One region of the Gilliamella sp. wkB195 genome, then DNA from elsewhere that is predicted to be linked to it. Evidence: riboswitches for the same ligand, from Rfam matches in the RefSeq annotation. Region 1 holds a riboswitch; the other holds the start of a gene.
The links. A riboswitch is a leader RNA that binds a small molecule or an ion and turns the genes downstream of it on or off. The one in region 1 is predicted to bind preQ1.

Region 1 (4,433 bases):
AACAGATGACAAATGGCTATCATTAATCGCTGATAACATCTTATCGATAGTTAAAACCAATTTACGATTTGGCTGAAGGTAGCGAAGTTTTAATTCAAGGCCATTATCAGACAACTCCCAAGCGCCATCAACCACACCACTTTCTTTGTCAACCAATCTTAATAAATTTGAAAAATTCAATTTCGGATTGAGAGGGACAGAAAACGTCACGACTAATGTGCTTGAACCATCAATGATTAATTCTGAACTATCGAGAACTTTTAGATTTTTACCTTTATATTTTTCGATTAGTTCAGGTGTTGGATTAAATGGGTTATGAGATTGCGAATTTGTACTCGAATCATGCGTTGTATTACTGGTATTAATGGTATTAATGGTATTAATGGTATTATTTGTAGTTAACTCGGTTTTATTATTACTTACTGAATCTGTCGATTTATCTTTTTGATTATCACAAGCGCATAACGTCAAAAACAAACCCAACACAGCTAAGTGTTTTATCAATCTCATTGTTTCACCTAATCCTTTCTATTCCTGATAAAAATACTACTTATTTTTTTGTTCATATTATGCACTTTCACCAAAACTTTAGCAAAGAATCTTTATTAAGATTTTTAATTTATTTTGAGATAATTAAATTTTTAAATTGGTAAAAAAAGTTGAGGAACGGGGTTTTTGAAAGGGGTATTGGCATTTAGAACTTATCATAACGCTGATAAGCTCTAAATATTAACAATTATTCTGAATAATTAAGTAATTAATCAGGTTGTTATAGTGACTTTATAAGCAGTTTTTTTAAAATAAAATTCAAAATAATGCCATAAAGCGGTAAGAAAAATAATCCACAAATCAAAATTTTAAAACTATAGTCAATTGCGGCGATCTCGATCCAATGATTGGCCATAAATTCGTCACTACTTTGATAAAAGGCAATGGCAAAAAAGACAATAGTATCTATACCATTACCTAACACCGCTGACGCCGAAGGCGCAACCCACCATGCTTTATTCTTACGCAAATAATTAAACACAGTGATATCTATCAATTGCCCGACTAAATAAGCGGCAAAACTGGCTAAAGCAATACGGAAAACAAAACTGTTAAAATCAGATAAAGCTGAAAATCCCATCCAATGCCCTTCAAAAAACACAACCGAAATGGAATAAGAGAACAGTAATGCTGGTATCATCACTACAAAGATAATCTTTCTGGCAAGACTTGCACCAAATACCCGAATGGTTAAATCGGTGGTTAAAAAGATAAATGGAAAGGTAAATGCTCCCCAAGTGGTATGAAAACCGAAGATATCAAATGGGATTTGTACCAGATAATTGCTCGAAGCAATAACTAAAATATGAAAAAACGAAAGCCAGCCAAGAGCCTTCATTTGTTGAGTATGAGTAAATTTGCTCGTTTGTTCTGAATTAGTGTTCAGATACATAAGTTTTTCCTTTTTTAATGGGGTGAGTGAACCCAGTGTTAATTTGATTGATTAAGGTATTGAGTTAAACCTTTATCTCGAAGGATACAGCTTGGACATTTACCACATCCCCCCTCTACCCCATAATAACAAGTGTGAGTGTGTTGCCGGATATAATCAAGATAACCGAGTTTATCAGCCATTTCCCATGTTTGCGCTTTAGTTAGATACATTAATGGGGTGATGATGTTAAACGTGTAATCCAAGGCTAAATTCATCGAAACATTCATGGATTTAATAAAGATATCTCGACAATCCGGATAACCACTAAAATCGGTTTCACATACCCCAATAATGATATCTTTAATACCGTGCTGTTTGGCATAGCACCCAGCTAACAATAAAAATAGCATATTACGCCCGTCAACAAAGGTATTGGGATAATCCCCTTCTTGGGCTGATTTAATCTCTTGCGAGTCATCAATCAAGGCATTATTAGTTGTTTGTTTGATCACTGAAGTGTCAATGACGGTTTGCTTTACACCAAGATCGTCAGCAATCCATTTGGCTTTTTCAAGCTCAATGGCATGTCGTTGACCATATTGAAAGCTGATTGTTTCAACGTTTTCACGCCCATAATCAGCAATGGCTTGCAGTAAACAGGTAGTAGAATCTTGCCCACCAGAAAATATCACTAGTGCTTTACGATTTTGCATTTTTAACGGTTCCGATTTAATTTGTGTACGAAAAAAATTAACGATTATCGACTTTTTCAGGATAAAGATCGTGATTAGCTAAACGATTAAGCGCAATTTGTTCCCAGTTAGTACCAGGTTTACCGTAATTAGCATAAGGGTCGATAGAGATACCACCACGTGGTGTAAATTTCCCCCAAACCTCAATATATTTAGGATCCATTAATTTAATCAGATCTTTCATAATGATATTAATGCAATCTTCATGATAATCACCATGATTACGAAAGCTAAATAAATAGAGTTTGAGCGATTTACTTTCCACCATCTTTATATTGGGGACATACGAAATATAAATCGTCGCAAAATCAGGTTGACCAGTGATAGGACAAAGGCTGGTAAATTCCGGGCAATTAAATTTAACAAAATAATCATTACCGGGGTGTTTATTATCAAAGGTTTCTAAAATATTTGGACAATAGTCAGTTGGATAGCGAACAGATTGGTCGCCAAGTAGTGTAATGTTGCTCATTAAATTTTCCTTAGTTTTTTAGCGTGGGAGGTTCACGAACCACGTAATAAGGCGCACACCTTACTCTTTTTAGGCAGAAAAGTCTAGTTTAAGCACATTATCTTTTATCAATAAAAAAGCACCATTAACGCTCGATTAATGGTGCTTATCTAACAAAAAAGTTGAGGAAGGCACTTTTTTGCGTTTAACTTTACTCTATTTGCTAGTCATTTGTTTGTAATAATCAGCAAGTTTATCTTTAGCATCAGATAACTCTTTTTCAGCATCATTTAATTTAGCTTTTAATGCATCAATTTTATCTTGATTTGCATTGAGTTTGTCTTTTGCATATTCTTTAGTCTTTTCTGCTAATTCTTTAGTTTTATCAGTAACATCTTTAGTTTTTTCAACCACTAATCTTTTATATTTTTCTTCTAATGTTTCATCTTTACAATTGGTATTAACTTCTTGAAGTGCTTTTTCAAGACCTGCAACTTCATTAGCATTATTGGCATTCTTAGCTTGATCTATTTTAGTTTGGATTGCTTGTTTTTTTCCGTCACAATTTAACCCTTGGTATTCATCATTATTTGTTGCATAACTGTTTACAGAAAATGCAGTAACTAAAGTGATAATGCTTAACTTACTTAATAACCTAATTGCTGATTTCATATTGATTCCCCTAAGTTTATTTTCTTAATTGAACACAATCTACTTTATGATCTTTACCTTTGGTTAAAATCAAACTTGCTCGTTCCCGTGTTGGCAGGATATTTTCGATCAAATTCAATTCATTAATTTCTCGCCAAAGGCGGTTAGCAATATTCACAGCCTCTTCCTCGGGAAGCTTAGAATAGTGGTTAAAGTAAGAGTTAGGATCACTAAATGCCCCAGCTCTAAATTTTAAAAATCGATTCACATACCAATCGTGTAATAAGGGTAATTGTGCATCGACATATATTGAAAAGTCTACATAATCGGAAACAAACACCCGATTGTTAGCCTGTGTATAATTTATGGTGCCTTGTAAAACATTTAATCCTTCAAGAATTAAAATATCTGGACTGTCGATAGTAATCTGTTCGTCTTCAACAATATCGTAAACCAAATGAGAATAAACGGGTGCTTTAACTTCTGACTGACCTGACTTTACATCAGCAACAAAATTAATTAACTTTTTGATATCATAAGATTGAGGAAATCCTTTCTTATTCATGATACCACGTTCTTCAAGATAACGATTGGGATATAAAAAGCCATCGGTCGTTACTAACGCAACTTTGCGATGTTCCGGCCAACGAGTTAATAATGCTTGTAAGACACGAGCTGTGGTGCTTTTACCAACAGCAACACTACCAGCAATACCGATAACATAAGGTATTTTCTGACTTTTACCTAGAAACTTTGATAAGACTGCCTGACGGCTAAAACTATTGCTTATATAATAATTGAGTAATCGAGATAAAGGCAAGTAAATTTCACTTACTTCATCCATAGACAAATCTTCATTAATTCCTTGTAACGAGGTTAATTCTTCAGCAGTTAAAGTCATCGGTACCGCATTACGCAAGCCAGCCCACTCTTGTCGGGTAAATTGCATATAAGGGCTCAAATGATTTTTCATGTTTTATTTGCTCAATATTTAAAAATTATTTGGCTCAGATTATACTAAATCTATTTTTTTACAATCATAAATTCGCATTAACTTCTGCTCATAGCTATATTAATGACTTGCTGGTAAAATATGTTTAAGTAAATTTATAACCAGATATTAAATTGAGATTGTATGTTAAAAAATAAATCGAAA
Region 2 (4,433 bases), on a different contig from region 1:
TAAAGCGATGGCTAACAAAGTATTTAAACGAAGTTTCATTCAGTTTTAATCCAAAATATAATTAAACATTAAAGGCAATGATTAGTATATAATACTCTAAATCATAACAGCTTAAAATAGATAAATTACACATGCACAAGTTAAAACTTTCATCTGAAATAGAACCTACACAACTTGGAATGCGTCTGGATCAAGCTTTGTCAGAGCTTTTCCCTGATTACTCGAGATCTAGAATTAAAGAATGGATCGTCAATAATCACGTGTTAGTTAATAATAATATTGTAAACAAACCTAAAGAAAAAGTTCTCGGTGGAGAAAAAATAACGATAGACGTTGAAATCGAAGAAGAAACGTATCACCAACCTGAAAATATCGAACTCAATATTGTTTATGAAGATGATGATATCTTGGTTATCAACAAACCTCGCGATCTTGTTGTTCACCCCGGCGCAGGTAACCCAAATGGTACAGTGCTAAACGCATTGCTTTATCACTACCCAGATATTTCAAGAGTACCAAGAGCGGGTATTGTTCATCGTTTAGATAAAGACACAACTGGGCTAATGGTCGTCGCTAAAACCATCGAGGCACAAACCCACCTAGTTGAATCCCTACAACGTCGTGAAATTACACGTGAATATGAAGCGGTAGCGATGGGCATAATTACAGCAGGTGGCACAATCGACCAGCCGATCACTCGCCATCCTACTAAACGCACGCATATGGCCGTATTCCCGACAGGAAAGCCAGCGGTAACCCATTATCGAGTCATGGAAAAATATCGACTTCATACTCGACTACGGCTAAGGCTAGAAACTGGCCGAACTCACCAAATTCGTGTACATATGGCTCATATCGCGCACCCACTCGTTGGTGATCCACTTTATGGCGGACGACCAAGACCACCAAAAGGCGCGAGTGAATCCTTTATCCAAACGCTACGAGAATTTGATCGTCAAGCTTTACATGCAACAATGCTACGTTTATATCATCCAATTACAGGTGAACTTATGGAGTGGCATGCGCCAATACCGGATGATATGTTAACATTAATTCATGCGTTACAAGAAGATACAGAACTTCATAAAGATGAACTTGATTGGTAAATAAAAATGATTAAATCAATATATCCTTATTGGCCTGCACCGAGTAATGTTCGCGCTTTCACCTCCACTCGCATTGGAGGGGTAAGCCTTCCCCCTTTTGACAGCTTAAATTTAGGCAGTCGAACAGGGGATGACTTAAATAACATCGTAGAAAATAGAAATCGCTTAATACAAGCGGAAAAAGTGCCGAGTGAACCTTATTGGTTAAATCAAACACACAGTACAACTGTCGTGGATATCACAAAAGTAAAACCAGCAATCAATACGACACGATTTGAAGCTGATGGCTCCTACACTAAGCAAGCTAATCAGGTCAGTGTAGTTTTAACTGCTGATTGTATGCCGGTACTATTTTGCTCAGTTAAAGGCGATCAAGTTGCTGCTGCTCATGCGGGTTGGCGAGGACTATGCCATGGTATTTTAGAAGAAACCGCAAAAAAATTTCAATGCAACACCAATGAAATTCTCGTCTGGCTAGGACCAGCAATCAGTGCACAAAAATTTGAAGTAGGTATTGAAGTTAAAGAACAATTTGAAGAGTATGACAAAAATGCTCACCATGCATTCAAATTTATCGAAGGCAAAAAATATCTGGCCGACCTTTACATGATAGCTAAACAGCGATTAAACGCGATCGGAATTACTCAAATTTATGGTGGTAATTATTGCACGTATACTGAGCGCGATCTGTTTTACTCCTATCGAAGAGAAAACAAAACGGGAAGAATGGCGACAATGATATGGTTTGAAGAAAAGTGATAAACCACTAGTTTAATGGCAGTTAATAAAAAACTACTCAATATCAGCAAACTTATGAGTCTGTAAACTTAACAGCCATTTATTATCGATACGATTATGGTTAATCTGACCTAACAACTCAATGGTATCAAACATATTCATCTCACCATTTATCTCGCAAGGAGACAAATAGTAACGCTTAGCTTCAATATGCTGTTCAATGAAGTGACAAAAATCGATAAAGCCCGCTTGTTTTTCAGCGACGATTCGAACTTCATTGGCAGTTGATTGCAGAATGTTTTGGTAACGGCTTTGATAACAAAATTTAGGACTCAGTGCAACATAATCAATTAATGGATCAACCTTACCCAGCCCATTACTCTCAATAGCAATATAATAACCAGCCTGCTTCAAATGGGACAACAATATAGGTAAATCTCTAACCATAGTAGGCTCACCACCAGTGATAATAATATTGGAACTCTTATATTGCCCGACCATCGCCAGTAATTGCTCTAACGAAAAGCGCTTAAAATGACGAAAATTAGTATCGCACCAACTACAATTCAAATTACAACCAGCAAACCGAATAAAAATAGCAGGCATACCCGTATTATAACCTTCGCCCTGTAAAGATTCGAAGATTTCAACAATGCGATACTCAATCATTTTTCGCTCCGATGATACTCACAATAAGAAGAGGGGGTCTCCCAAAGCTTAATCATCGACACCGGCAAAAACTGAGACAAACGTTCGAAAATAAATTTACTCATTCCTTCCGCCGTAGTACGGCAAGGAAAAGCAAAAACTTTACGTTCCATTTGTTCTAAAAGCATAGCTATTTTGCGTTCATTAGCATTATCTTGATGATAAAGATAAGCATGATCCAATTGATCAACAATCTGCTGTTTTACAATCAACTTAAGATCAGCATAATCCATTACCATATCAGCGCTGGATCCACTGGAAATAAGATCATCGCTGATCTCGACTAACAAACGGTAGGTATGACCATGAAGGTTATGACATTTTCCATTATGCCCATCAAGCATATGACAAGCATCAAATTGAAACTCTTTAGCAATTTTAAACATATAATTTCCTAGTTTTTTTACGTGGGATGGATCACGAACCACGGTGGGCTAACTTAAAAGCGAGGCTAATATAAAGGATAAAAAACCATGTGTCACCTAAATTTTCTCAACCTTATTGATTAATCGATGATTTTTCAAGCTACTTTATCTTTCGCGAAGAAACGAGTAATATATATACATCTTTGTTTCAAAAAATCGTCAAAAATATTGTTAATCAGCTCTTGAAATTTATTCTTCCACACTTATTTAGTGAATATGCAAATGGATTGAATGTTTTAAACATTTAAACCAAATCTATTGCTTAGGAGATAAATAATATGAGGTTAGATAAACTCACAAACAAGTTTCAACAAGCTTTAGCTGATGCTCAATCAATGGCATTAGGTAAAGACAATCAATACATAGAGCCTATACATGTGCTATCAGCCATGTTAAACCAAGAAGGAAGCAGTATAAATCCATTACTTGCTGCTTCAGGCGCGAATGTTGCGACATTACAACAAGAACTAAATCAAGCAATCGAACGCTTACCACAAGTTCAAGGTATCGGTGGTGAAGTTATACCATCACAAGAATTTATTAAAATCTTAAATTTATGCGATAAATTATCCCAAAAAAATGGCGATAGCTACATCTCGTCTGAACTATTTATATTAGCGGCATTAGATGAAAAAGGAAGCCTAGCAGATATCTTAAAAAAAGCAGGCGTTACTAAAGAAAAATTTAGCCAAGCTGTTAACCAAGTGAGAGGAAGTGATAACGTGAACGATCCTAATGCTGAAGATCAACGTGGTGCATTAAAAAAATACACCATTGACCTAACTGAACGCGCAGAACAAGGAAAACTTGACCCAGTAATCGGTCGTGATGAAGAAATTCGTCGCACAATACAAGTATTACAACGTAGAACTAAAAACAACCCAGTACTCATTGGTGAACCAGGTGTTGGTAAAACCGCTATTGTTGAAGGACTTGCACAACGAATTGTTAACCGAGAAGTGCCAGAAGGATTACGTAACAAGCGCGTATTATCATTAGATATGGGGGCATTAATTGCTGGTGCTAAATATCGTGGTGAATTTGAAGAACGCTTAAAAGCGGTATTAAAAGATATTGCCAAAGCGGAAGGCAGCATAATTTTATTTATTGATGAAATTCACACCATGGTTGGTGCAGGTAAAAGTGACGGGGCGATGGATGCTGGAAACATGTTAAAACCAGCATTAGCTCGAGGTGAACTACACTGCGTAGGGGCAACTACACTTGATGAATATCGTCAATACATAGAAAAAGATCCAGCATTAGAACGTCGATTCCAAAAAGTCTATGTGGCAGAACCAACAGTTGAAGACACGATCGCAATCTTACGTGGTTTAAAAGAGCGCTATGAACTCCATCACCACGTACAAATTACTGATCCAGCCATTGTTGCTGCTGCAACTTTATCGCATCGTTACATCTCTGATCGAATGTTACCCGATAAAGCGATCGACTT

Region 2: linked by a shared signal. The riboswitch ahead of queD (6-carboxytetrahydropterin synthase QueD) and the one ahead of queF (preQ(1) synthase) in region 1 are both predicted to bind preQ1.

The regions. Positions count from the first base shown of each region.
Region 1 covers NZ_LZGP01000030.1:9,142-13,574, forward strand. The annotation lists gene A9G08_RS07645 (alpha-2-macroglobulin family protein) at 1-510, opposite strand, end outside; gene A9G08_RS07650 (7-cyano-7-deazaguanine/7-aminomethyl-7-deazaguanine transporter) at 770-1,441, opposite strand; gene queC (7-cyano-7-deazaguanine synthase QueC) at 1,480-2,157, opposite strand; gene queF (preQ(1) synthase) at 2,174-2,647, opposite strand; PreQ1 riboswitch class I at 2,652-2,696, opposite strand; gene A9G08_RS07665 (DUF1090 family protein) at 2,843-3,298, opposite strand; gene coaA (type I pantothenate kinase) at 3,315-4,250, opposite strand; gene yihI (Der GTPase-activating protein YihI) at 4,413-4,433, shown strand, end outside.
Region 2 covers NZ_LZGP01000017.1:11,280-15,712, reverse strand. The annotation lists partial or broken gene bamD (outer membrane protein assembly factor BamD) at 1-39, opposite strand, end outside; gene rluD (23S rRNA pseudouridine(1911/1915/1917) synthase RluD) at 132-1,106, shown strand; gene pgeF (peptidoglycan editing factor PgeF) at 1,116-1,865, shown strand; gene A9G08_RS04765 (7-carboxy-7-deazaguanine synthase QueE) at 1,899-2,513, opposite strand; gene queD (6-carboxytetrahydropterin synthase QueD) at 2,510-2,938, opposite strand; PreQ1 riboswitch class I at 2,941-2,986, opposite strand; gene clpB (ATP-dependent chaperone ClpB) at 3,256-4,433, shown strand, end outside.